Regions from separate parts of the Pseudoalteromonas sp. Angola-30 genome, predicted to be linked through region 2. Evidence: riboswitches for the same ligand, from Rfam matches in the RefSeq annotation. Region 2 holds a riboswitch; the other holds the start of a gene.

Region 1 (5,494 bases), on a different contig from region 2:
TTGCGGTGCAAGGTTGTGCTTATCAACAAACCCGCCTGCAAACTCGGTGTTAGTGCCATTTTTAAAGGCTTCTAAAATGCCTTGTTTTACTTCTACGTTAGCTTCCCATTGGCCGCTTTCGTTTTGTGATGCTGCGCGTACTGCGCCCGATTCTAAATTATTTAGTAGTTCTAACCAGCTCATTATAAAAACCTGTGTTTAATGCCAAGATAAAATGGTGTCGTTTGCAGTGGTAATGCAATCGGTTTGCGTTAACTCAAGATGCGTTAAAGGTGGGCGCAACAGTGGGCTATTTAAACGCCCTTGCTGGTGCATTAGCACTTTAACGGGAATAGGGTTTGCTACAGCAAATAGGCTATTGATAGCGCGAGTCCACTGAGCAAATAAATTGGGGTGTTGACCGCTTAGGCTGCGCTTTACAAATTCGTGTGTTTGCAAAGGCCATGCATTGGCCGCAACCGAAACTAAGCCTTTTGCACCTGCTTGGGCAAAGTAGGGCATAAGTGCATCGTCGCCACTGTATAGCGCTAAATTAGGCGCGGCTTGTCGGTATGCTTCAAATTGGGTGATGTTGCCACTGGCTTCTTTTAAAGCCCACAGTTTTGGGTGCGCTTTTAAGTTTTCAATGGTTTCGATAGGAATGCTTACACCGCTGCGCCCAGGTACGTTGTACAACATACACGGATGCGCGCTTTCGTTTAATAAGCTTTCGTACCAATGTGTTTGACCTACAGCCCCTGGTTTTGCATAAAGAGGCGAGCCTAATAAGTAGCTGTGAATAGGTAATTGGTTACAGTAGCTAACCCATTCTTTTTGTTGGGCCAAATTACTACCACCAACAGCAACCATAAGCGGTACACTGGGTTTTAATTGGCACACGTGCTCAACAATGCCTTGCTGCTCTTTAAGCGTAAGGGCTAAGCCTTCACCTGTGCTACCGAGCAGTAAAATACCGTTGTGTGCCGCTTCTTGTTCGCTAACAAGTGTTGTGAGCGTGTCGTAGTCAACATTACCTTGTTGATCAAACGGCGTAACAAGCGCTGTCCACAGTGCGTAGTCGTCTAAATTGAAGTTGTGAATCATCTCTTACGAACCTATAAGGTGTTCGAGATATTAAGGAGGCTGTATGATGTGAGCCGCATTAACGTCGTTCGAACAGTATTCGAAGAGCGAATGGGCTTAAAATAATAGGGCGCACGGCCTTATTATTTAAGACCAGAAGCTCTCCACCAAACTAATAAGCTGCTCTAAAACAGCTATTGGTGACAGTCGCTAGGATTCAACCTAGTCGCCCGAAGTAATTGCTTCGCAAAAGCGTTTACCTCTCGGCGGTATTCCCCTCACATATGCTCACTGGAGTTTGCGCTCCTAACATACGCTACCTGAATAACGCACCTCTTCTAGCCCTTTGTATTTTGTTTAACCGCAAAAGGTTTAACAAAATACAATTTAAATAGGGTAATTGCGGCGATTAAAACATTTTAGCCGTCTAGGTGTCAAGTTGCAGGATACAGATTAGTTCATCGAAAATGTGGGTGGTTACGTATTAGCTGCTTTTCTCGTAAACTAACCCTATGAGCAGTGATGAGGTATTTAATAAGTATGGAAAAATTTAGCGATATTTATAAGCGAGCAGTAGAGCGAAAAGGTTCTGAAAAAATGCTTAAGTTATTACTCGCAAAACCCTTATCTAAAAAAGCATTAAGCGCATTAAGTGACGACGATTGGCTTGAAGAGTTTACCCGTAAAGTATTTCAAAGCGGGTTTTACTGGTCGGTAATAAACAGTAAATGGCCAGGTTTTAGAGAGGTTTTTTGGCAGTTTAGTGTTGATAAATTACTTATGATGCCGCCCGATATGCTAGAGCAAAAAGCAACTGATGAGCGCATTATTCGTAATTATAAAAAGGTAAAAACAATTCCTGAAAATGCCTACATGATCCACGAAATAGCTCAGGAACATGGCAGTTTTAGCAAGTTTGTAGCTAACTGGCCAAGCGATGACATTATTGGTTTATGGACATATTTAAAAAAACACGGCGCCCGTTTGGGTGGAAATACTGGCCCGTATGCCTTGAGAGCGCTTGGTAAAGATACTTTTTTACTTTCGCGAGATGTGGAAAGTTACCTAAGAGCGCACAAAATTATAGATGGCGGTCTGCAAACTAAAAAATCACTCACTGCCGCACAGGCGTTTTTTAACGAAATGCAAAAGCAAAGTGGTTTGAGCCTGCAAGAACTTAGCTTAATTGTGGCTTACAGCGTGGGCGACAATCGCGTAGGCATAAGCCAACAAACAGAGGATTAACCATGAAACTAGTGCCAAGATACACTGATATAGCAGATAACTTCGCTATAGAGGACAGTCCATCAAGCGTTGCTGCTGCGCAATTACTTTTGTGGAACGAAGCGTTAGCACAGCAGTTTAATATAGATGTTGAGCCTGCGCTGCGCGCCAGTACTTTTGCTGGTAACGAGCCACAACCGGTAAGTGCTATAGCGCTTGGCTATTCTGGGCATCAGTTTGGGCACTTTTCGCCGCGCTTGGGGGATGGGCGAGCGCACTTACTGGGTGCTATCAGCGATGATAAAAATCAGCTGTGGGATATTCAGTTAAAAGGCTCAGGCGCCACGCCTTTTTCAAGAGGAGGCGATGGGCGATGTGCACTAGGCCCCGCTATTCGCGAGTATATTATGAGCGAAGCTATGCATGGCTTAGGGATTAAAACCACGCGGTGTTTGGCTGTTGTCGGCACAGGCGAAGCTGTTTATCGTAATCCGCCGCAACCTGGCGCAATTGTTACCCGCTTAGCAAGTAGCCATATTCGCGTTGGCTCGTTTCAGTATTTAGCAACTCAAGGTGATGTAGAGGGATTAAAAAAATTAGCTGATGTAGCCATTGAACGCCATTACCCAAGTATTCAATCAACAGGGGCTCAGCGCTATTTAGACTTTTTAGCAGCCGTTATAAATAGTCAGCTAGCGCTGGTTATTAGCTGGATGCGAGTAGGCTTTATTCATGGCGTTATGAATACTGATAATACCTTGATAAGCGGCGAAACTATCGACTACGGCCCGTGTGCAATGATGAATACCTTTGATTTTGATACCGTGTTTAGCTCAATTGATAAGCAAGGTCGCTATGCCTATGGTAATCAGCCAAATATTGTAAGTTGGAACTGTGCGCGTTTAGCCGAGAGCCTAATACCGCTTATACATGAAGATGACGAACAAGCTGTAAGTTTAATGACGCCGCTAATTAATCAGTTTTCTACGTTATTTAACGAGCAATATAATCAAATGTGGGCACAAAAATTAGGCTTAGCAGGTTATAACGAAGACGATGTAGAGCTTGTAAGTAAGTTATTATTGTTATTTCAAGAGCATAAGCTCGATTACACCAACACCTTTGATGCCTTAACCGAGTCACTAAAGGGTGGCAAAGTGCCAGATGAATTAACGCAATGGGCCCAGTTATGGAAAAAAAGATGTGATGAAAACAGCTATAACCTAATGAGAGCGGCTAACCCAAGGGTTATACCGCGTAATCACATCGTCGAAGAAATCCTTGCGCAATATAATCAACACGGCGAGAGCGAGCTGCTAAGCGACTTGTTAACGGTGATGAGTAACCCATATGATAAAACAGCTAATTTAGCCCGCTTTCAAGAGACAGGTAAAGATGACAAGGGCTATCAAACTTTTTGCGGTACTTAAGTATTGTAATTAATTGTAAGTTTTTGATTATAAATAGTCATTTTTAAATAATGCAGTGTACAATGATTGAGCAGTTACACACTCGGTGGTATTGTGCGCATTCATAAAAAGTAACTATTTATAAATTACCATAATTTATTAATTGCAGATTAGGTAAAAATTTTTACTTAACCTACAATTGGTGGTTGGAATGCCTGTAGATCGTTGAAAAAATTTATAAACTTTATTTTTCGTTAAGTATCGATTAACAAAAGCTCGGGTAGTGTGTACAAAACTGGTTGAGCTAGTATTGATTAGCTACAATTTTCTAAGTTGTTAAAATGGGAAGAAAACAATGAAATTAAAATCACTTACAATTGCAATTGCGTTAGCTGCAACTAGCGCGTCTACATTCGCTGCCGATAAAGAAGAAGGTTTCTACATTGGTGCATTTGGTGACTACTATGATGCGTCATGGGAAAACATGCGCGCTCAAGCTGGCCTTGACGTAAACGAGTCAACTGGTTGGGGTGTAGAAGCAGGTTACCGTTTCAGCGATTACTGGAGCGCACGCCTTGAGTATGCAGATATGGACTTTAACGCGTTCGATAAAGCTGCGGGCAATCGTAATAATATCGACGGCGAGCGTTACGGTATTGATGCGCTTTACCACCTTGACGGCGGTCCTTTCTACGGTCTATTCGGTATTAAAGAAATGGACGTAGTAGATGACAACACATTCTTAAACGCAGGTGTTGGTTACCAACACTTTATTACTGATGGCTTTTTCGTAAACGCGGAAACTGCGGTATATCAAGGTCTTGATAAAGGTTACACAGATGTAGGTGCTAAAATTGGTATTAACTACTTATTTGGCCAAAACTCTATGCCTGCACAGCCTGTAGAGCCAGCACCTACAGCAGTAGTAGAAGTACCTGTAGAACCTAAAGACAGCGACAACGACAACATCCTAGATAAAGATGATAAATGTCCTAACACGCCAATGACAGACGCTGTTGATGGCGATGGCTGTACTTTATACGAAGACCGTGAAGTAACAACAAGCTTATTAGTTACTTTCCCACATGATTCTGCACAAGTTGGTCAACGTTACTTTGACGACATTGCATCAGTATCTGAGTTCTTAAAAGAGCACGAAGATACAACTGTACTACTTGAAGGCCACGCGTCAGCGGTAGGTAACGCAAACTACAACAAGATGCTTTCTAAAAAGCGTGCTGATGATGTAGCACAAGAGCTAATAAAAGATGGCATTGCTGAAGATCGCATTACAACTGTTGGTCTAGGTGAAGAACGTCTTAAAAACACAGCTAACACGAAAGAAGCTCACGCTGAAAACCGTCGTGTAGAAGCACATGTAAAATCTATTGAACGTGTAAAAGTTAAGCGTTAATAGTTACTTACTTTATTTTAAAAACCCAGCTTAGTGCTGGGTTTTTTTATGCCTTTAAAACAGCATATGCAGTATTAGCCTGATTAAACAAGAATGATTATTACTTAACAAACATTCACGAAAATAGAATTTATGCTTACCACTATTCATAATATTTATAGTCGGTATAATCAGTTGCTTAGCTGGATGGATTTTCATCTATACATAAAAGCTTTATAATCCCGCGTTAGAATACTATAAGTATTGGGTTACTTTTTTTGCGCATGAGGCGCTACCGAATACTTTCACGTCACCAAGAGGGCAATATTGTGCTACAAGAATATCGTAAACACGTAGAAGAACGTGCCGCGTTAGGTATCGTACCAGCGCCATTAGATGCTCAGCA
Region 2 (5,494 bases):
GCCGGTGCTGGCTTTATGAAGCTTATTACCGCGTTTCCACATCCAACCTGCGGTTATGAAATAAAATAGCCCCATAAGTGGAAGTTGGTACTGAGTAAATAGCATGATTACTAAACCAAATAACCACTCAAAGTTTAATATTATTGCACTAGCGCATATTAACACCACTAGGCTAACGGCCCAGGTTGCTTTAGTACGATCTACGCGGTGGTTTTCTACTAAAAACGCTACCGGTATTTCTGTGGTAGAAATAGTAGATGTAACCGATGCAATCGACATAAGTACAAAAAACAGTAACCCAATTAGTAAACCAATTTCGCCCATGGTACTAAAAAGCTCAGGTAAAATAGCAAATATAAGCTGCCCTTCACCTATAAGTTTTCCGCCGCTAAACACCTCTACCCCGTTATGCTGCGCTACATAAATTGCAGGCACTATCAGTAAACCTGCTAAAAATGCCACGCTGGTATCAAGTAGTGCAACGCTTGCAGTTAGTTTTGGCAGGTTTGCATCTTGCTGCAGGTACGAGCCATAAATCATCATGCAGCCAACCCCTAATGAGAGCGAGAAAAACGCCTGCCCCATTGCAGCAATAATTAAATTTGGATCAAGCACTTGGCTAAAATTAGGAATTAAATAAGCAGCAAACCCTTCGCTGGCGCCTTCTAAACTGGCTATATAAAAAATTAAGCCTATTAGTAGCACCAATAACAATGGCATTAAACGGCGTGACCAGGTTTCAATCCCCGATTTAACCCCTTTTAAAATAATACTGGCGGTTAAAATAAGCATAAGCGGCGTAAATATAAAATTACGCACCATAGAGTCGCTGTGCAAAAATTCGCTTGCTGCGGTAAAACCAAAAAATGTAGTAATAGGCTCTATCGCGTAAGAGAGCATCCACCCAGCTACAATAGAATAAAAGCTAAGCATAACCACAGCGCCCGCAAGGCCAATATATCCTGCGGCAGCCCCTACTTTTTTGTTGGTATTTTGCCACGCATTACCCAATGCTTTTACTGGGTTTGCTTGCGCTTGGTGGCCTAAATAAAGTTCGGTATAAAGCGCAGGTAGCGCAAGTAAAAATATAACTACAAAGTAAACCAATAAAAATGCACCGCCACCATGGTTGGCCGCCTGCGTAGGAAAACCCCAAATATTACCTAAACCCACTGCTGCGCCTGCAGCGGCTAAAACAAAACCAAAACGGCTTTGAAATCCATCACGCACTTGTGCCATACATCTACAAATTCTGTTATTCTTTCATTATTGTGAATTAAACCATATTTAATGCCAACTGAGTAATAAAATTGCTTTTGGCATAAATAAGCGCTGTTAACCGCTCATAATTACAGCACTCACTTATTTTAAGCGCGTATGACTAACCACTTTTTTAAAAACACCCTAAGTATTGCTCCCTCTTTTTATAGCGATTTATCCCCTAGCAACAATACTATTTTAGTGTTTAATGCCAACACACTTAATGTAGAACACCTTGATTTAACCCAGTACCTAAGCCCATTTGAGCTAAGCGTTATAAATCGCCGTAAACGCATGCAAGCAAAGCAAGAATATGTAGCATCGCGCATATTACTAAAGCAACTTGCAAAGCATACTCAGCCCCAATACGCACACATACCGCTTAATAAAATGAGCACCCACTTTAATGAAGAATGCTCAAAACTGCAGCTCCATATAAACCACACCGTTATAAATACCTGTATTTCGCACTCGCATGGCTTAGTTGGCGTTGCACTTAATGTTACTAAGGCGGAGTTTGGCTTTGATATTGAAAAAATAAACTTAAAACGCCCATTCGAAAAGCTCGCTAAGCATTTTTATCATAAGGCTGAAATTGCCTTAATTACCGCGCCTTTGGCTATAAAAGAGCAAGCCCACCGCTTTTTTAGAATTTGGACCTTAAAAGAGGCACTCGCTAAAGCAACTAGCCGCCCAATAGCGCAATTGCTTAGCCCAAATGTATTTGATGAATTTTCTTTGTTAAACCTTACAGCATCGAGTAACACCATAACGGTTGCCAATGAGGAGTTTGATATAAGCGTGGCGCATAAAAAAAGCACCGACTGGCGGTGCTTTATACTTAATAACTTAGATACTTAATAACTTGGCTTTAAAAGCTTAAGCAGCGCTTTCTAATAAGCGGCTGTGTATTGCTTGTACCACGGTATCTGATTCGCTTTGCTCTACTAAAAAGCATAAGTTGTGCTTACTTGCACCATGACAAATTAATCGAATATTAAACTCTTTTAATACGTTCATTAAGTTCATTTCGTGCTGGCGTAGCTGTATTTCAGAGCCTATAAGTGCCACTAAGGTTAAGTTGTTTTCAACCGATACATGACAAAATTCGGCCAATTTATCTAAACACGCTTGCTCAAGCTCAGGTCGCGAGGCATTAGGCGCGTTATCGAGCGTAATGGCAACACTAATTTCTGAGGTAGTAACTAAATCTACCGATATATTAAATTCACTTAAAATAGTAAATACACGGGCCAAAAAGCCACTTGCTAATAACATTTCTGGGCTTTTAAGCGTTAGCAATATTTGGTTTTTACGCTGCGTAACGGCACGAATACCTGGCTGCTGCGATTTTTCACGCTCAATCCACGTTCCTCCGCGCTCTGGCTCGCGGCTAGAGCCTACAAATACATTAATATGGCTACGGCTTGCTGGTAAAATAGTCGCAGGGTGCAATACTTTTGCGCCAAATGTCGCCATTTCTGCGGCTTCATCAAAGCTTAAGCGGGCAATTGGCGTTGCCTTAGCGCATAAACGCGGGTCGGTGCTAAAAATACCCACTACATCGGTCCAAATGTGTACACTTTTAGCGTTAATAGCCTCTGCTAATAACGCCGCACTGTAGTCAGAGCCACCACGACCAAGCGTTGTGGTTTGGCCAAATTCATCACTACCAATAAACCCTTGTGTAACTATTACTTGCTCATCTAATAACGGAATTAACAGATCTTTAGTGGCTTGTGCAGTGGCCGCAACATCGGGCGTTGCTTTACCAAATTGGCTGTCGGTTTTAAGCACTTTGCGCACATCAAACCTATCTGCATTTAAGCCTTTTAAGCGCAGCACTTGAGCAAATAAATAAGACGATAAACGTTCGCCAAAGCTAAGCAGCTCATCGTGTTGTTGATCAGTGGTGAGTGTTTCAAGGGCTAACGTTTGAAACGCTTTTAACGTCTCGTTAAAACCTACGGCTAAATCGGCATCAAGTGACAGCTCATCTAAAATAGCCTGTTGAATAGCCAATACGCCATCTATATGTTCTTGGCGCTGCTCTTTACTAAGGTCGGGTTTGCACAGTGCAACTAAGTGGTTAGTTACGCCGGCACTGGCGCTCACAGCTACAATACGTACGCTTTTATCTGCAACAATAATTTCGCTACAGCGACTCATCGCTTCAAAGTTTGCAACACTGGTTCCGCCAAATTTGGCAACGATGTAATCTGATTTTGCGCCTGATACTGTTTGTGGCACTGATTGGGTAGTCATTTCGTCTCCTTTCGCGGTATCCAAACCGCTAAAAAACAAGAAGAACTTGGCAAAGGAATGCAAATAAGATGTGTCCGCTGCCAGAAGCTCTCCACCTAAGTTGGTGACAGTTTTGGGGATTCAGCCCCATAAACCGAAAAACACGGTTGACGTAACCTTGTTTTCCTCGGCGAGTACTTCCCTCTTTAATGGTTATGGGCGTTCGTCACCTACCATTAAATACCTAAGTATCGCACCTCTTCTGAATGTTGTATTAACCTGTGGCTAATAAAACAAAACCCCACTGTGTAGCGGGGCTTTGAAAGTTATCGTTTAGACGTCTAGCTGTCAAGGTGTTTTAGTTAATATAACGCGAATAATTTAGCCAAGGTTTACATTGCTGGCTACTTTTACAGCGCTTAATGTAACTCGCCTGTACGCCAGCTAAAAAAATGTGTAAATTAAGCCAGTTAATAACGAGTACTTTTTATTATAAAAATATAAAAACTACGCTCTGCTTTAAGCGTAGTTAACTCATTACTAGGATGTATCACCGCATTATGATCCCAGCTAAAAAGCTGCTTAATACCCTTAGCGAACATTGGGGTGTTTTAGAGCTATTATTTAAACGTTTTAAAATGGCCGACTTTAGCCTCAAAGACGTGCAAAACGCCATTAAGCAAAAACAGCCCACATGGACAAACGAGCGCATATACAAAGAAACAAATCGTTTGCTCAATCAAGATATACTTATTCCATTGGCTAAATCATCCCAGCTTGAAATAAACCGCGCCATTGCCGATTTTGCGACCTTTTTATTACAAGAAGAACACATAGGTTTAGCACAAGAAATTAGCGTTTTGGTTGATGATTTAGCACGCCTAGGAAACCGATTAGATAATGCCGGCGAAATAGAAGACTTTGACGATTTACGCCGCTATAGCCGCATTATGGATGATCGGGTACGTAAAATAATGAAGCTTTACGCGCACAACGAAAACGCTATTTTAAACATTGTTGAGCAAGCTAAATCTGATCACGCGGTGCAATCTTTGCAAAAGCGCTACAAAGCGGTAATAGAAGCCTTTGACGAATACATAGAGCCGATGCTTGAAATGGTCGATATTCGCGGTGACTTTCATGCCTGTTTTACACTTATTGAGCAGCAAATAAGTAAGCAAATAGAGCACATTGAACGCTCAGGCAAAGCCTACAACGACAAACGTATGCTTGAGCAATTGCGTACTCGGATACTCGAAATGCATTTAGTTGGCCGAGAAAGCTTACGCAAAAGTGCCGATATGCTTATGCCACTGCGCGAAGAGCTACGCCGTAATAACCTAATTACCCGCCAGGCAGCAAAAGTGCTTGGCCTTGTGCGTAAAAATGGCGTAGACAACATGCTAAGCGCGGTACAACCAAATTTTGTAAGCGATGCGCAGCGTTATTCGCTTGGCCAGCAGCGTCATATAGTTGCCTATATGGCAAGCTTGGTAGAATTTGAACACGAAGAATACCAGCTCCCAGAGCAACAAGACGTGCCGGCATTTGTTACGCCAAACATTCCTGATTACCACGATGTTAAAAAAAGCTTTGCAAAACGCTTTAATAAAAAGCGTAAAAAGCCCCAGCCATTGCTGCAATTTTTAGATGAAAGCTACCCAGAATTAGACGCCGACGAAATGCTATTTTTATATCAAAAACTAGTCAGCGACAGTGAAATTGACATTAGTCAAAGCGATGAAAAAACACGCGTAAAAATTGCCGGCCAGCATTTTTCGTTATACCCATTTAATTCTGCGCCTCAGCCAGATACACAGGCAGACGAGTAACACATGACACATATAAACTTAGACGAGCTTACGCACCTACAAGCCATTAATAAAAAATTAGGTGCGGGTTACCATATTTGCGAACAAGACAACGTAATGTGGCAAGAGCTTGACCAGCACATAGAATCTTATAGCGCCTTATTTAGCGCCCTTGGCCA

The links. Region 2 has a riboswitch for lysine ahead of lysC (lysine-sensitive aspartokinase 3). Riboswitches for the same ligand answer to the same signal wherever they lie in the genome.
Region 1: another riboswitch for lysine. It lies ahead of dapA (4-hydroxy-tetrahydrodipicolinate synthase); the one in region 2 lies ahead of lysC (lysine-sensitive aspartokinase 3).

What each region holds. Positions count from the first base shown of each region.
Region 1 is NZ_JAQREI010000009.1:68,951-74,444, forward strand. It holds gene PSH54_RS12645 (2,3,4,5-tetrahydropyridine-2,6-dicarboxylate N-succinyltransferase) at 1-183, opposite strand, end outside; gene dapA (4-hydroxy-tetrahydrodipicolinate synthase) at 199-1,083, opposite strand; lysine riboswitch at 1,212-1,408, opposite strand; gene PSH54_RS12655 (DNA-3-methyladenine glycosylase I) at 1,603-2,307, shown strand; gene PSH54_RS12660 (protein adenylyltransferase SelO) at 2,310-3,716, shown strand; gene PSH54_RS12665 (OmpA family protein) at 4,051-5,109, shown strand; gene acnB (bifunctional aconitate hydratase 2/2-methylisocitrate dehydratase) at 5,418-5,494, shown strand, end outside.
Region 2 is NZ_JAQREI010000007.1:200,585-206,078, reverse strand. It holds gene PSH54_RS11525 (sodium-dependent transporter) at 1-1,239, opposite strand, end outside; gene PSH54_RS11520 (4'-phosphopantetheinyl transferase family protein) at 1,378-2,121, shown strand; gene lysC (lysine-sensitive aspartokinase 3) at 2,140-3,525, opposite strand; lysine riboswitch at 3,602-3,774, opposite strand; gene PSH54_RS11510 (hypothetical protein) at 4,065-5,336, shown strand; gene PSH54_RS11505 (condensin complex protein MksE) at 5,340-5,494, shown strand, end outside.